3 regions of the Niveibacterium microcysteis genome follow, and region 1 is predicted to be linked to each of the others. Evidence: predicted binding sites of a transcription regulator. Region 1 holds the regulator's gene; each other region holds the start of a gene.
What was found. Region 1 encodes sigma-54, which starts transcription at its own class of promoters, with help from an activator protein. Its sites were predicted from a motif close to TGGCACGCTTNCTGCTNA; they were not measured.
Positions count from the first base shown of each region.

Region 2: the regulator sigma-54 is predicted to act here: its motif matches at 3,289-3,306, upstream of nifH (nitrogenase iron protein).
Region 3: the regulator sigma-54 is predicted to act here: its motif matches at 1,478-1,495, upstream of JY500_RS16325 (nitrate reductase).

Region 1 covers NZ_CP071060.1:156,009-161,489, forward strand. The annotation lists gene ptsN (PTS IIA-like nitrogen regulatory protein PtsN) at 1-52, opposite strand, end outside; gene hpf (ribosome hibernation-promoting factor, HPF/YfiA family) at 170-493, opposite strand; gene JY500_RS00700 (RNA polymerase factor sigma-54) at 505-1,974, opposite strand; gene lptB (LPS export ABC transporter ATP-binding protein) at 1,991-2,713, opposite strand; gene recX (recombination regulator RecX) at 2,700-3,149, opposite strand; gene recA (recombinase RecA) at 3,170-4,192, opposite strand; gene JY500_RS00720 (LON peptidase substrate-binding domain-containing protein) at 4,328-4,933, shown strand; gene mutY (A/G-specific adenine glycosylase) at 5,018-5,481, opposite strand, start outside.
Region 2 covers NZ_CP071060.1:2,578,667-2,584,147, reverse strand. The annotation lists gene nifK (nitrogenase molybdenum-iron protein subunit beta) at 1-591, opposite strand, end outside; gene nifD (nitrogenase molybdenum-iron protein alpha chain) at 768-2,243, opposite strand; gene nifH (nitrogenase iron protein) at 2,317-3,198, opposite strand; gene JY500_RS11650 (NAD(+)--dinitrogen-reductase ADP-D-ribosyltransferase) at 3,352-4,236, shown strand; gene JY500_RS11645 (hypothetical protein) at 4,386-4,577, opposite strand; gene JY500_RS11640 (GAD-like domain-containing protein) at 4,926-5,481, opposite strand, start outside.
Region 3 covers NZ_CP071060.1:3,591,908-3,597,388, forward strand. The annotation lists gene JY500_RS16320 (methyl-accepting chemotaxis protein) at 1-1,259, opposite strand, end outside; gene JY500_RS16325 (nitrate reductase) at 1,520-4,255, shown strand; gene ybiB (DNA-binding protein YbiB) at 4,386-5,360, shown strand.

The sequences.
Region 1 (5,481 bases):
CAAGATCGACGAGCACATTGGACGGCGGCAGCAGCGGGGCGATGAGATTCATGCTTGGGGTTCAGAAATGCACTGCGCGCCCGAAGGCGCGCAGATCCGGGGTCAGCTCATGTTCGGCGCGGGGGCTTTCCGCAAGCTTACGCGCCGGGATTCACTAGAGCGACCGTGATTACGATTCTGCAGATTGGCGCTTGTGCGCCTCGTGGCCGTGATCGTAGGACTTTTCCTTGTGCTTGAGAACCTGCCTGTCCAGTTTGTCCGTCATGGCGTCGATTGCGGCATACAAATCTTCGTCAATGCTCTCGACGAAAATGTCCTTGCCGCGTACATGTACCGTCACTTCCGCCTTTTGCTTCAGCTTTTCCACCGACAGGATCACGTTAACGCTCGTGACGTGATCGAAGTGGCGAATCACGCGATCCAGTTTCGATGTTACGTAGTCGCGGAGCGCGGCGGTAACTTCGAGATGGTGTCCGGTGATGTTCAGGTTCATGATTTATCCTCTCAGATCATCTTGCGCTGGCTGACCGGCGGGATGTTGAGCGACTCGCGGTACTTTGCGATGGTTCGTCGCGCAACGACAATCCCCTGCTGGCCGAGAAGCTCGGCAATCCGCGCATCGGATAGCGGTTTTTTGCGATCCTCTGCCGCGACCAGCTGGCGAATCAGCGCACGAATCGCCGTAGCTGAACACGCGCCGCCAGAATCCGTGGCGACGTGGCTGCCGAAAAAATACTTCAGTTCAAGGATACCTCTTGGCGTGGCCATGTACTTCTGCGTGGTCACCCGAGAGATCGTCGACTCATGCAGATCAAGCTGCTCCGCGATTTCGCGCAGTGTCAGCGGACGCATTGCCACGTCCCCATAATCGAAGAACTGCCGCTGGCGGTCAACGATTGCCTGGGATACCCGCAGGATCGTGTCAAACCGTTGCTGCACGTTCTTGATCATCCAGCGTGCCTCCTGCAACTGCCCGGCCAGCGATCCGGCCGAGCCGCGGTTCTGCTGCAGGATTCCGGCGTAGAGCTGGTTGATCCGCAGCTTGGGCATCGCGTCCGGGTTCAGTGTCGCACTCCAGTGGCCGCGCACCTTGCGCACGATCACATCCGGGATCACATATCGCGTCTCGATTGCGGCAAACCGCGCACCGGGGCGCGGATCGAGGCTGCAAACGAGCTGGTGCGCCTCGCGCAGCGTTTCGTCGCTGCAACCCAGATGCCGCTTGAGTCGCACGAAATCCCGCGCGGCCAGCAGCTCCAGATGCTGCTCAACGATGATGATCGCGGCTTCACGCGCAGCGCTCTCAGGCAGCAGGCGCAATTGCAGCTTCAGGCATTCGCCTGGCGAGCGTGCGCCGATGCCCGGCGGATCGAGGTTCTGCAGGTGCGCGAGGGCGATCTGCAGCTCGTCGACGTCAACTTCAAACTCGGGCGGCAACAGCTCCAGCAGTTCGTCGAGCGGCTGGGTCAGATAGCCATCGTCGTCGAGCGCTTCGATCATGAAGCGCAGCAGCGCGCGATCGCGGTCCGACAGCGGCATCAGGGCAACTTGTTCATCCAGGTGGTCGCGCAGGCTCGTCTGCGCAGCACGGAATTCCTGGAAATCCGTTTCGTCGTCATCGTCGCGATTGCCGCTGCCGCCACCTTCGCCGGACCACTCGGTGGGGCCGTCGTCATAGCTGCCGGCATCGTCGAAGCTCGGCTCGCTCGGTTCGGGCGAGGTCTCGGCCGCTTCGGCCGCCGCATCGTTGGCGGTGTCGGTGCGTTCGTCGCCGCTCGGCGTGGTGGCGGATTGCCCCCAGGCTTCCGGGTCCGACTCGGCGTCTTCGCGTTCGAGCAAGGGGTTCTCGAGCAGCATGCGCTCGATTTCGCTGTTGAGCTCCAGTGTCGATAGCTGCAGCAGCTTGATCGACTGTTGCAGCTGCGGGGTCAGCGCGAGCTGCTGGGAGATGCGGAGCTGGAGCGAGGGCTTCATCGTGGGGGTTGCGCGATCAGAGTCGGAAATGCTCGCCGAGGTAAACCTCGCGAACCTTGTCGTTCTGGACGATTTCGTCGGGGCGGCCGCTGGCGAGCACCACCCCTTCGGTGATGATGTAGGCGCGGTCGCAGATGCCCAGCGTCTCGCGCACGTTGTGATCAGTGATCAGCACGCCGATGTTGCGATCCTTCAGGAAGCGGATGATCTTCTGGATATCGATCACCGCGATCGGGTCGACGCCGGCGAAGGGTTCGTCGAGCAGGATCACCTGCGGGTTGGTGGCCAGCGCGCGGGCAATTTCAACCCGCCGCCGCTCGCCGCCCGAGAGGGACATCGCGGTTGCATCGCGCAAGTGCGTGATGCCCAACTCGCCCAGCAGCTCATCGAGCCGCGCGGCGAGTTTGTCCTTCGGCAGCTTCTGCAGTTCAAGTACCGCGAGGATGTTCTCGGCCACCGTGAGCTTGCGGAATACCGAGTTTTCCTGCGGCAGGTAGGACAAGCCCAGATGCGCCCGCTTGTGGATCGGCAGGTGGGTGATTTCCTTGTCGTCGAGGGTGATCGTGCCGCCGTCGGCACGCACCAGGCCAACGATCATGTAGAAACACGTCGTCTTGCCGGCGCCGTTGGGGCCGAGCAGGCCGACCACCTCACCGCTGCCGACTTCGAAGCCGACATCGCGCACGACAGTGCGTGCCTTGTAGCGCTTGGATAGACCGCCTACCTTAAGCAGACTCATCGAACGGCTCTTTCAACACTTTTCTCACGACCTCCGCGGAAAACCCGCGGGCGGTCAGAAAGCGCGCCTGGCGCGCCCATTCCTTTGCATCGCCCGGCGTACTGCCGAACTTGCGCGCCCACACTGCACGGGCGCGCTCCAGTTCTGTCTCGCCCAACTCACTCGCCAGCGCTTCGGAGATCGTTTCCGGATCCACGCCGCGCTGTGCGAGTTCATGCTGGATGCGTCGCTGGCCGAGCCGGCCGGCACGGCTGCGCACGTAACTTTCGGCAAAGCGGCTGTCGGACAGCAGGCCCAGTTCGCTCATCCGGTCGAGTACCGCTTCGACCGCGTCCGGCTCACCGTGCGCGGCCAGCTTGCGCGCCAACTCGGCCCGGCTGTGTTCGCGCTGCGCCAGCGTTCGGAGCGCGCGGGCCTTCAGCTCGTCGCCGCTCATCGCCAATGTGCCTCGTTGGTTCAGGCCGCGGCGGCTTCCCCAGCCGGCAGTTCAGGCAGGCCCAGTTGTACGCGGATCTTGTTCTCGATTTCGCGTGCGGTTTCCGGGTGCGAGCGCAGGAATTCGCGCGCGTTGTCCTTGCCCTGGCCGATCTTCTCGCCGTTGTATGCGTACCACGCGCCGGACTTGTCGACAAAGCGCTGTTCGACGCCCATGTCGATGATCTCGCCTTCGCGCGAGATGCCCTCGCCGTAAAGGATGTCGAAGTGCGCTTCCTTGAACGGTGGCGCGACTTTGTTCTTCACGACCTTGACCTTGGTCTCCGAGCCGATGACTTCGTCGCCCTTCTTGATCGTGCCGGTGCGGCGGATGTCCAGACGCACCGAGGCGTAGAACTTCAGCGCATTGCCGCCGGTGGTGGTTTCGGGGTTGCCGAACATCACGCCGATCTTCATGCGGATCTGGTTGATGAAGATGACCATGGTGTTGGTGCGCTTGATGTTGCCGGTCAGCTTGCGCAGCGCCTGCGACATCAGGCGGGCCTGCAGGCCAGGCAGTTGATCGCCCATCTCGCCCTCGATTTCGGCCTTCGGCGTCAGTGCGGCGACCGAGTCGATCACGACGATATCGACGCTGCCGGAACGCACCAGCATATCGGCGATCTCAAGCGCCTGCTCGCCGGTATCCGGCTGCGAGATCAGCAGGTCGCCGACGTTGACGCCCAGCTTCTGCGCGTAGGACACGTCGAGCGCGTGTTCGGCGTCGATGAAGGCGGCCACGCCACCCATCTTCTGCATCTCGGCAATCGCCTGCAGCGTGAGGGTCGTCTTGCCTGACGATTCCGGGCCGTAGATCTCGATCACGCGGCCACGCGGCAGGCCGCCAATGCCCAGCGCGATGTCCAGCCCGAGGGAGCCGGTCGACACCGCCTGGATGTCCGATTCCACTTCGCCATCGCCCATCCGCATGATGGAGCCCTTGCCGAACTGTTTTTCGATCTGGGCCAGCGCGGCCTGAAGTGCTTTCGCCTTGTTGTCGTCCATGGGGTTTCCTCGATTCGTTGGAAACGATTATGGCACAGAGATTGCGTGCGTCTCGGTCGGGCGCGTGCAGGAAAACATGGCACACTTCCGCCACTTCACCCGGCGCGCGTTTCGCGGGCCCGCGAGACCAATCCGATGCCCGAACTGCCCGCCGAACTGCCTCTGTTTCCCCTGCACACCGTACTTGTCCCCGAAGCGCGATTGCCGCTCAAGGTATTCGAGGTGCGCTACATGGACATGGTCAAGGCGTGCATTCGGGACGGCAGCAGTTTCGGCGTCTGCCTGATCGAAGAGGGCGAGGAGACCGGCGCGCCGGCAACGCCCGCCCAGGTCGGCACGAGCGCGCGCATCGTCGAGTGGGACATGGATCAGCCCGGCATCCTGCAGATTGTGGTGACCGGCGAGCGCCGGTTCCGCATTGCGCAGGCCGTCGCCCAGCCCGATGGTTTGCTCAGGGCTGTAGTCGAGTGGGTGCCGGAGCCGGAAGTGCAAGCGCCGCCCGAAGCGCTGGCCGATACCCTGCCCTTGTTGCAGGCGGTGGTTGCCGACGCGGGTGAAAAGGCGATTCCGGCGCCGCATCGTTTCGACGACGCGGCATGGGTGGGGTACCGCTATACCGAAATCCTGCCGATTCCGGTCAAGGCCAAACAAAAGTTGCTTGAGCTGGACGACCCACTGATGCGCTTGACGATCATCCAGCAGTTCCTCGTTCAACGCGGTCTGCTCAAGCAGGACGCCTGACGGCGTCGCGCGACCGGGGACGTATCGACACTGCTCGCCCAGCCCCCAGTCGGGCGCCGTCGGACCGACTTGGCTGCCGTTTTCCTAGAGGCTATCGAGCAGGCGTCGCACTGGCGTTGGCAAACCCAGCGAGTCCCATTCATGCGGTGCCGCCCAGCGCCAGGCGGGGTCGTGAATGCCTTCGCCGCTCACATCGAGTAGTTGGGGCTCCAGCGTTAGCCGGAAATGCGTGAAGGCATGTCGTAGCGGTGGCAAGGGCGTTGCGCCACCGTTTGCGCGCAGCCCGAGCGCCAGCGCATGGGCTTCGGCGTCGAGCTCGTCCGGGATCTCCGGCAATGCGTACAGGCCACCCCAGATGCCGTGTGGCGGGCGCTTCTGCAACAGCACCGCGCCATCATTGCGGGCAATCAGCACCCGACTCTGGCGCTCCGGCACAACACGTGTTGGGCGCGGCGTCGGCAGTTCCGCTTGGCGACCCTGCTGACGCGCCACGCAGCTGCCGGTAACCGGGCAATCCGCGCAGCGCGGCCGGCTTCGGGTGCAGACCG
Region 2 (5,481 bases), 2.4 Mb from region 1:
GTCCCAGCCGGTGATGTGCGATCCGACGAAGGAGGGGGTGTTCGCGTAGGGGATCGGGAAGTCCTTCTCGACGTGGCCTTCCTTGCGCGCGTTGCCGATGAAGGCGCCGAGGTCGTCGCCGATGACTTCCGCGATACAGGTGGTGCACACCGCGATCATTTTCGCGTCGTACAGTTTGGTCGCGTTCTGCAGGCCTTCGTGCACATTCTTCTGGCCACCGAACACCGCCGCGTCTTCAGTCATCGAGTCGGCGATGAAGGCAATCGGCTCTTTGAAGTGACGGTTGAAGTAGGTGCGGAAGTAAGCGACGCAGCCTTGCGAGCCGTGGATGTAGACCATGGTCTTCTCGAAACCCATGCCGCACAGGGCGCCGCCGAGCGGCTGGCAGACCTTGGCCGGGTTGATCGTCAGCGCTTCGCGCTTGAAATTGAGGTCCTGGTATTCCTGGGTGGTCGTCCAGGCAAAGGTCTCGGCGATCTTCTCTTTCGAGACGGTCTCTTCAAAGGTCTCGCGCTTGTTCTTGATGAGCTCGCGATACTCCGGCTCGTTGAAGAGCGGGAAACACGGTTTCGTATCTTCGACGGTTTGCATCTTGCATCTCCTTGCCCGGCCAACTAGCTGTGGACGCGGGCGAAGCTTGATCGGCCGTGCGGCGGTAGCCACACGTGCTCACACGGACTTTTCTTGGGGCGGGCGGCTACGCGCTGCAGACCGGAATCCGGGGCAGGGGAGCCCCCCGGATTCCGCAGTACGGCAAGCGCGTAGGCTCAAGCGGCCTTGAGATCGTCAGCGCTGGTTTCTTCCTTGAGCCAAGGCGCCTTGAGCATTCCCCAGCAGGGGTTATTCACGGTCATGTCCATATCGCGGGCAAAGACCGCGAAACCATCGAAACCGTGATAGGGGCCGGAGTAGTCCCACGAGTGGAGCTGGCGGAAAGGCACGCCCATCTTGTGGAAGGCGTACTTCTCCTTGATGCCGGAGCCGATCAGATCGGGCTTGAGCTTGCGGACGAACTCTTCGAACTCGTAGCCGGTCACGTCGTCGTAGATGAGGGTGGCGTCCTTCATCTCTTTCATCGTGCGGTCGTAGTCATCGTTGTGCGCGAACTCGTAACCGGCGCCGATCACCTCCATGCCCAGATCTTCATAGGCACCGATGGTGTGGCGCGGACGCAGGCCGCCGACGTAAAGCATTACCTTCTTGCCTTGCAGGCGCGGCTTGTACTTAGCGATGATCGCGTTCATCGCCGGCGTGTACTTGGCGATGACGCGCTCGGCGCCTTCCTTGATCGTGTCGTCGAAGTGCGAGGCGATGTCGCGCAGGCTCTCGGCGATCTTGCTCGGGCCGAAGAAGTTGTACTCGAGCCAGGGGATCGCGTACTTCTCTTCCATGTGCCGCGCGATGTAGTTCATCGAGCGGTAGCAGTGGAGCAGGTTCAGCTTCACCTTCGGCGTGTTTTCCATTTCCGCCAGGGTGCCGTCACCCGACCACTGGGCGACGACCCGCAGGCCCATCTCTTCGAGCAGGATGCGCGATGCCCACGCGTCGCCACCGATGTTGTAGTCACCCAGGATCGCAACGTCGTAAGGCGTGCTCTCGAACGCCTGATCGTCGCGGTTAGAGATGATCCAGTCGCGCACCGCGTCGTTCGCGATGTGGTGACCCAGCGATTGCGATACACCGCGGAAGCCTTCGCAGCGCACCGGGATGATCGTCTTGCCGATCTCGGCCGCCTTCTTCTTCGACACCGCCTCGATGTCGTCACCGATCAGGCCGACCGGGCATTCGGACTGCACCGAGATGCCCTTCGACAGCGGGAAGAGGCCCTCGAGTTCATCGATCAGCTTGGCGAGTTTCTTGTCGCCGCCGAAGACGATGTCCTTCTCCTGAAAGTCGGAGGTGAAGTTGATGTCGCAGAAGGAATCCACGCCCGAGGTGCCGGCGTAGTAGTTGCGGCGGCCGCCGCGCGAGTAGGCGCCACAGCCCACCGGGCCGTGCGAGATGTCGATGATGTCCTTGATCGGGCCCCACACCACACCTTTCGAACCAGCGTAGGCGCAGCCGCGCTGGGTCATCACGCCTGGCACCGACTTGCGGTTCGACGTGATGCACTTCTTCGATTGCTCGATGGTCTTGTCGTTCACCATCAAGTGTTTGGCGCGGTCCTTCTTGGCCTTCTCGGGGTAGACCTCAAGCACCTCTTCAATGAGGGCCTGGGCCGCTTCGCGGGTCAGTTCAGTCATTACGTTCTCCCTGCGCCGGCCCCTAGCCGGACACGGCGCACTGGTTCAATCGCTGGATCGTGAAGTGGCTGAATCAGACTGCGAGTTCGGCGGCGGTCTTGCCGACGATCTTCTCGTCTTCCACTTCCATGATCCCGAACTCCATCAGCAGTTCTTCCAGCTCTTCCATTTCGAGCGGATTCGGGATCACGAACTTCTTGTTCTCGACGATCTTGCGTGCGAGTTCGCGGTACTCGTCGGCCTGCTTGGCGGTCGGGTCGTATTCGATGACCGTCATGCGGCGGATCTCGGCGTGCTGCACAACGTTGTCGCGCGGTACGAAATGGATCATCTGGGTGCCGATCTTCTCGGCCAGCGCGATGATCAGTTCGTCTTCGCGATCGGTCTTGCGGCTGTTGCAGATCAGGCCGGCAAGGCGAACGCCGCCCGAATTGGCGTACTTCACGATGCCCTTCGAGATGTTGTTGGCGGCGTACATCGCCATCATCTCGCCCGACACGACAATGTAGATTTCCTGCGCCTTGCCTTCGCGGATCGGCATCGCGAAACCGCCACACACCACGTCGCCCAGAACGTCGTAGAACACGAAGTCGAGGTCGTCGGAGTAAGCACCTTCTTCTTCGAGGAAGTTGATCGCGGTGATCACGCCACGGCCGGCACAACCGACGCCCGGTTCCGGGCCACCGGACTCGGCGCATTTGATGCCCTTGAAGCCGATCTGCAGCACGTCTTCCAGTTCGAGATCTTCGACAGACCCGGCGTCAGCGGCCAGTTGCATCACGGTGTTCTGCATCTTGGCGTGCAGGATCAGGCGGGTGGAGTCGGCCTTCGGATCGCAGCCGACGATCATCACCTTCTTGCCGGCCTCGGCCAGAGCGGCGACGAGGTTCTGCGTGGTGGTCGACTTGCCGATGCCGCCCTTGCCGTAAATCGCGCATTGACGAAGCTTTGCCATGGTGCTTCTCCTTGAGGGAAACGTTTTTCGGGTCAGGCACATGAGTTGCGTGAAATCGGGCAATCACCGCACTGACGTCTCGCACTCAAAATCGCAATGCGCGTGCCAGACCCGTCGAAATCGCTTCAAGCTTCTGAAAAACAAGGAGAAAACGTGGTTGACGGTGCTACGAGTGGCAGTGCGGCATGCGACAAAGCGCCGGCACTGTGTAGGGATGGCGACAAGGCTTGCGACAATCCGACGCTGCCGCCATGGGCGCGCCTATCGATCAACCGCTGCAATCTGCCTGCGGTAATCCTGGGCAGCTACACCTATCAGCAGCATCCCTCTGCACTGGTGCTCGACGGCGTGCTGGAGTTGCACCGCGACTTCTTTGCGCTGCTCGATGCAGAACCCTCAGAGGATGTTCGCCTGCAGCGCTTCTACGACTACATGAGCGTGAGTTTCAGGCTTGATGCGCTGGAAGACGCAGGCTATTCGCAAGGCGTATCGAAGCGGCGCGGCAGGCTCAATTACCTGAAGCTGATCCGCGGCTGGCACTTCAACTCAGACAGCGTGGAGGGCGCTGTACTCAAGGCGTGGGTCGAGTCCCGCTTCGGCCTTTTGCCGCGTCATCATCGCGCGCCGATTCGAGATTTTTCGGGCGAACCTTATCGCCTGTACCTGGAACAGCGCGCAACCGGGCTGTACAACACCAATGCGCTCGAGGCGCAGTTGGACCTCGTCTACACCTGGACCCAGTACGAACTCAAACGGCGCTTCCCGGATACGAGCCATTTCACGCTATTCCGCGGCCTCAACCGCTGGGAAGCACATGAGATTCTTGGTGAGCACGACGGCCAGTCGCTCGTGCTGCTCAATAACGTCAATTCCTTTACCTTCCAGCGCGAACGCGCCGAGGAGTTCGGCGATAGCGTGATCCGAACCCAGGTACCTGTACCCCGCGTGCTCTGCCTTGCGCGCCTGATGGCCGCGCGTCTGCAGGGTGAGGACGAAGTGCTTGCGATTGGCGGGGTCTATGGTGTCGATGGAATCTAGCGGTGCCCCGAGCGCTGGTCCGCCTCATCCCAAGAATTGCTTGATTGGCGCTGCGAAGCGGCAAGCGCTAATTGGCAGCGCGTCGATCGCGCACCGCTACGGGCTGAGCATAAAAAAGAATCAGGCCGCTGTGAGCGGCAAGAATGTGTCTAAGGAGTCCGGGGCGATTCAACCGCCATTTCATCAAAATCCTCGTCCCATCGTCCGGATGCAAAAGCGGCAATCGCAAGATCCGAGTCGTCCTGATGAAAATACCCGGATGCAGAGATGGCAAGACTCCTGAACACAAGCATCCCCACATCCTCGTAGACTTGACTGTCGAGAAGCAGGAGCTCCTTCAAGCGGTCTATCTTTGGGGGGAGAACACGGCAACACCACGCACAGAGCGATTGGTGCATGTCCGCGGAAACCCCAGCTCCACTAGGGCATTCTCCTTTGAATAAGTCGCCGATACACCGCTTCTGTATTCGACTCGCTCCTTTAGGGCATTCGAACTGGTTCGATCAGGTGCCCCCCAAAGGCCTTCGACCTCATCCGGTGACATACCAAACTTAACGGCCTCGACACCGACATAGGGTTCAAGGCGGAATATTTGCGTGACATCCATTGGTGAAGTTCCGGTGTCACGATGTTTGACGTCATTTGCGCAGCAGCCGGCCCGCCTGGCGAGCCGGGGCGCATGACCTGTCTCAGCCTTTAGCCATCTGCGCCACGTCGGCCATGACTTGCAACTCGGTAACTTGCGAAAGGATGCTCAGGTGTATATGAGCGTTGAGCTTTTGCAGCCGGTTCAGCGAGGGCTCACCGCCAAGGGCCAGCGCGGGCACGAAGCCGTACATGGTGTCGTGGTCAAGGGGGCCGAGTGTGGCTAAAGCGCGCTCGAACAGTGGCTGATCGTCGCTATCGGTGACATCGTAGGTATCGCGAGAGGTGCTGCTGAAAAACAGCTGTAAGGTTAGGTCCGGACCGTCTTCTTTGAACTCTTCCAGATCGAAAGCAGGGAAGGCAAGCCCGTCGGGTGCGTTGATCCTTAAGGACTGTCCACTGTTGGTACCCCATAAAACCAGCTTTCCAAAAGCCGACCGCGCGATGACGTAGTAGGCATCCCGTTCCATGAACGGCGTATCCCCAATCCAGTCATCCAGCACCTCTTCCCATTCGTCTGGATCCACTGTCCAGAACAAACCCTTTGCATAGCCGCACCAACCGTACTCTTGCCAGTACTCCAGGAGCTTGTCAGGCAGC
Region 3 (5,481 bases), 1.4 Mb from region 1:
TCGGTCGAATGCGCAGTGCGCTCGGCCAACTTGCGCACCTCGTCGGCCACCACCGCAAAACCACGCCCCTGCTCGCCAGCGCGCGCCGCTTCGATCGCGGCGTTGAGCGCGAGAAGGTTGGTCTGATCCGCGATCGCCTTGATCTCGCCCACAACGGTGGCGATCTGCACCGCCTCGTCAGAGAGTGAGGACACCACACGAGCTGTTTCATGTACCGACTCAGCAATCGCCCGGATGTCGCCCGCCACCTCGCGCACCTGCTGCGCACCATCGCGCGCGCATTCACCCGACACACGTGCGCGGTCCAGCGCCTGCCCTGCACTCAAGGCGACGGTGGCGATGTTGTCGCGTACCGCGGCGAAGTCGCTGCTCGCGCGTTCGGCCATGAGCTGTTGCGAGCCAGCCTCCTCTCGTACCGAAGCCCCCACCGCCTGCAACGCCTCCACCGCCGACGCGGTCTCCTGCGTCGCGAGCAGGGCATCGCGCACCACGCCCTGCTGCACCGCGAGCAGGCGATCGAAGGCCGCGATCGCATCGCCGATTTCGTCCCCCACGGCGCCGTCGATACGCCTCGAAAGATCGCCGGATGCTGCAATCGCAGCGGCCTCGCGGGCCACGCGGCGCAAGGGCGGGCCTATGCGCCGATAGACGAACAATGCGGTGGCGATCAGCACGATGGCCGCCAGCACACCTACCGCGGCGCTACGCCACACGCTGGCCTGCACGGCGGCGGCTGCCGCGACGCGCTCCTGCTCCGCGGCAGCCGCAATCAGGTCGGTGAGCTTCTCAAGGCTGCCCTCGAGCGCTTCAAAGTCCTGGGTAAAACCGGCGAGTTCCGCCGACTGCGGCGAGGGGTTGGCGAGCAGTGCCTCCGCAGCCTTCAGATAGCGATCGACCACCGGCGCCGCCGCATCCGCGGCCGCACGCGCGTCGACGGGCAGACTCTGTCGATTCCGATCGAAGTTCTCGCGCAGTCGCTTGGCGTGCTCAGCGAAGTCCTTCTGCACCGCGGCCTTGTCGTCACCACCTCCGCTCGACGCCAGCAGCGCGCGCAGCACATCACCGCGAATCGCGTCGTGCATCATGTCGACGTCGGTCTGTCGCAATACCTGTTGCTGGGTGCGCAGGATCGCGTCGATGCCGCCGGCAACTTGCCGCACCCCCGTTTGCGCGAGCAAGGCATTGAGCAACACCGCGAGGATGCCGGCCGCTGCCAGCATCAGCAGCAGCATCTGTATCGACAGCCTACGTCTTGGCATGGCTTTCCTCCGGTCGGAACGACATCAGGACTACGGCAGCGCCAAGCAAGGCTTGAGCCCCCGCTTTCGCCCTATTGCGGTGCATCACGAAACAGCTCAAGCAGCAATGCCGAATCCGCCCCAAGGCGGCGCCCCGCCGCATCAATCTGGTGCCTGCAGCCGGCGTGCTTCGTTCAGTCTGGCTGTCGAAGTCGCCGCCTGCAAGGCGCGCACCGTCATGGCACAGGCATTGCTAACCCGTCCCCGGAGACGAGGAAAAAATGGCTGAAACAAAATCCACCTGCTGCTATTGCGGCGTCGGCTGCGGCGTGATCATCGAACACGATGAAGGCGTCATTACCGGCGTGCGTGGCGACCCCCAACATCCAGCGAATTTCGGCCGCCTGTGCACGAAGGGCTCGACCCTTCACCTGACGGCGGCGCCGAACACCCGCGTTGCGCGTGCCCTGTACCCGGAACTGCGCGCCACGCGCAACGAAGCGCGCAGCCGCATCAGTTGGGATGGCGCACTGGACCATGCGGCCGAACGCTTTGCCGCAATCGTCCGCGAGCACGGCCCCGACGCCGTGGCCTTCTACATTTCGGGCCAGCTGCTGACCGAGGACTACTACGTCTTCAACAAGCTGGCCAAGGGCCTGATCGGCACCAACAACGTCGATACCAACTCGCGCCTGTGCATGAGCAGCGCGGTGGCAGGCTACAAGCAGACGCTCGGCGCCGACGCGCCGCCGGCCAGCTACGAAGACATCGACCACACCGACTGCCTCTTCATCAGTGGCAGCAACACCGCATTCGCGCATCCGATCGTGTTCCGCCGCATCGAAGACGCGCGCAAGGCCAACCCGGCGATGAAGCTGATCGTGGTCGATCCGCGCCGCACCGACACCGCCGAGGCGGCCGACCTGCACCTGGCGATCCTGCCCGGCACCGACATCGCGCTCTACAACGCGATGCTGCATGTGATGCTGTGGGAAGGTTGGGTGGACGAGGCCTACATCGCCGCGCACACCGAGGGCTTCGATGCGCTGCGCAAGGTCGTGCGCGCCTACACGCCGCAAATGGCGGCGGGCATCTGCGGCGTACCGGCGGCGGACATCGAGCGCGCCGCGCAATGGTTCGCCACCTCGAAAGCCACCCTGTCGATGTACTGCCAGGGCCTCAACCAGTCGTCGCACGGCACCCACAACAATGCCGCGCTGATCAACCTCCACCTCGCCTCTGGGCACTTGGGCCGGCCTGGCGCTGGCCCCTTTTCATTGACTGGCCAGCCCAACGCAATGGGCGGGCGGGAGGTGGGCGGCCTTGCCAACCTGCTCTCCGCACACCGTGATCTGGCCAACCCGCAGCACCGCGCAGAAGTCGCCGCCCTGTGGGGCGTGCCGGACGTGCCCGCCGCACCCGGCAAGAGCGCCGTCGAACTGTTTCGCGCGCTGGAATCGGGTGAAATCAAGGCCGCCTGGATCGCCTGCACGAACCCCGCGCAGTCGATGCCGGACGCGGCGCAGATTGCCCGCGCGCTGGACAAGGCCGAGTTCGTCGTGGTGCAGGAAGCCTATGCGACGACCGAAACCGCCGCCTACGCCGACCTGCTGCTGCCCGCCACCACCTGGGGCGAGAAGACCGGCACCGTAACCAACTCCGAGCGGCGCATCTCGCGCGTACGCCCTGCCGTCGCGGCGCCGGGCGAAGCCCGCCATGACTGGGCAATCGCTGTCGACTTCGCGCGCCGCCTCGGCCATGCACTCGGCAACCCGCTCACCGACGCCCTGTTTCCCTATGCGGACGAAGAGGCGATCTGGAACGAACATCGCGAGACCACACGCGGCCGCGATCTGGACATCACCGGCCTGTCGTACGCGACGCTTGAAACCGAGGGTCCGCAACAATGGCCCTTCCCGAGCGGCGCCGGCAGCGGCAAGACACGGCTCTATGAAGACGGCGTGTTCCCCACCGAATCCGGCCGCGCGAAGTTTGTCGCCGCCGAGCACCTGCCCGTCGCCGAACCGGTGTCGGCCAAATACCCGATCGCGCTGACCACCGGCCGGCTACGCGATCAGTGGCACGGCATGAGCCGCACCGGCACGCTGGCGCGCCTGTTCGCCCATGAGGCAGAACCGCTGCTGCATCTGAACCAGGCCGATCTGGAACGCCGCGGGCTCGCCGAGGGTGATCTGGTTCGCGTGTCCAGCCGGCGCGGCGCGGTGATCGTGAAGGTCGCCGCGAGCGATTCGGTGCGGCCGGGCCAAGCCTTCCTGCCGATGCATTGGGGCGCAAACACGATGGGCGGCTACGGCGTGAACGTGCTCACCGTGTCAGCCTTCGACCCGTACTCGAAGCAGCCGGAGCTCAAGCACGCGGCGGTGCAGGTCGAGAAATATGCCGAAGGGCGAGAGGTCGTGGCGCTGCGTCGTGTCGAGGCGGACGCCGATGCCGAGCATGGTGCGATGGCGGTGATGGCGCGCATGCGCGACGCCCTGCAGCGCGAGATGCCGGAAGCCAGCTACGCGAGCCTCACACTCGCGGGCCGCGACGCGCCGGTGGTAGTGCTGAAAGCCCGTGTGCCGGAGACCCGAGACGCGGCGATGGCTGCACTGGATGCCGCCACCACGCTGGACGATCCGCTCGCGCTGATCTACCGCGACACGCGCCGCGACATCACCAAACGCGCGCGCATCGATGGCGATACGCTCAGTGCCGTGCGCCTGGTCGGCGAAGCGAAAGCCGCCGGCTGGCTGCAGGACATGATGGCCCAGGGCACGCCGGCCGGCGAAGCGCGCAAGTGGCTGCTGGCGCCGCTGACGCAACCGCCCGCCGGGCAGCAGCAGCGCGGCAAGGTGGTGTGCAACTGTTTCGACGTAGCCGAGCGCGACATCGTTGCGGCCTTCAAGGCCGGCGAATCGCTCGAAGCCTTGCAGACGCGCACACGCTGCGGCACCAACTGCGGCTCGTGCGTACCCGAACTCAAGCGGCTGGCCTCGATGGGGCAGCCCGAATGACATGCCGCGGCGTCGCACGGTTACCCCGGACGACGCCGTTCCCCGGTGCGGCTGCCGGCGATCCCGGCAATCCGCATCGACAACAACGAGAACACTCGCCAAGCACTCTCTACCCCTGGAGGTTCGCGTGATGGATGTTGCCAACGCGCTCACGAAAATCGGGCGCGGTCCAACGCTGTGCGAAGACCTCGCACGCGACGAAGCCTACGCCCTGTTCAAACGCATGCTGTCCGGCACCGTGTCGCCGGTGCGGCTCGGCGCCCTCTTGATGGCGCTGCGCTGGAAGGGCGAAACGATCGACGAACTGCTCGGTTTCGCCGAGGCACTCGGCGAACACACGATTTCGATGCAGGCGCCGCATGGCTCGCGCCGCGTCGCGATCATCCCGACCTACGCCAGCCGCCACAGCCAGCCCAACCTGATGCCCGCGCTCGCCTTGCGACTCGCGCAAACCGGCGTGCCGGTGCTGGTTCATGGCTCGCTCGGCGAGGGGCGCCTGCCGCCCAGCTTCGATGTGCTGCGAAGGCTCGGGCGGCCGCATGCCACCACGCTCGCCGAAGCGGCCGAATCGCTTGCGCTGCACAACCTCGCGGTCGTGCCGACCCGCCTGCTCGCGCCGGAACTCGACGCGCTGCTGTTGCTGCGGGACGAGCTGGGCGCCCGCCACGTCGGCCACCTGGTCGCCAAGCTGATCGATCCGATGCCGGACCACAGCCTGCGCCTGATCTGCGCCAGCCAGCCCGAAGCGATCTCGTCGCTACACGACCTGCTGCTCGATATGGGCGCCGAGGCGATGCTGATGCACGCGCCGGACGGAGAGTCCTGCGCCAGCGCCGAGCGCCGCCCCCGCATCGCCTGGCTGCGGCACGGTGAAGCCAACGTGCTTTACGACGAGGAGCCGACAGGCTGGGCACCGCTGCCGCTGCGCTGCGACCCGAACGATCCGGACGCGGTTGCGCAGTTGATCCGGGAGATCATGGAAGGCCGGCGCGCAACGCCGACGCCGCTATCGAACCAGTTGGCGGCCTGCCTGTATGCCACCGGCCATGCACGCGACCTGATGCACGCGCGCGCCATGGTCGCAGTAGGCATCGGCCTGACCTGAGCCGGTCACTCGGCGACCCCGTCGCCAGGCCCGACACGCCCCCACAACGGCGCGGATTTGCCGAATATGACAAATCCGCGCCGTTGCGCAAGGCGTCGTACAATCCACGGTTTGCTTCGGC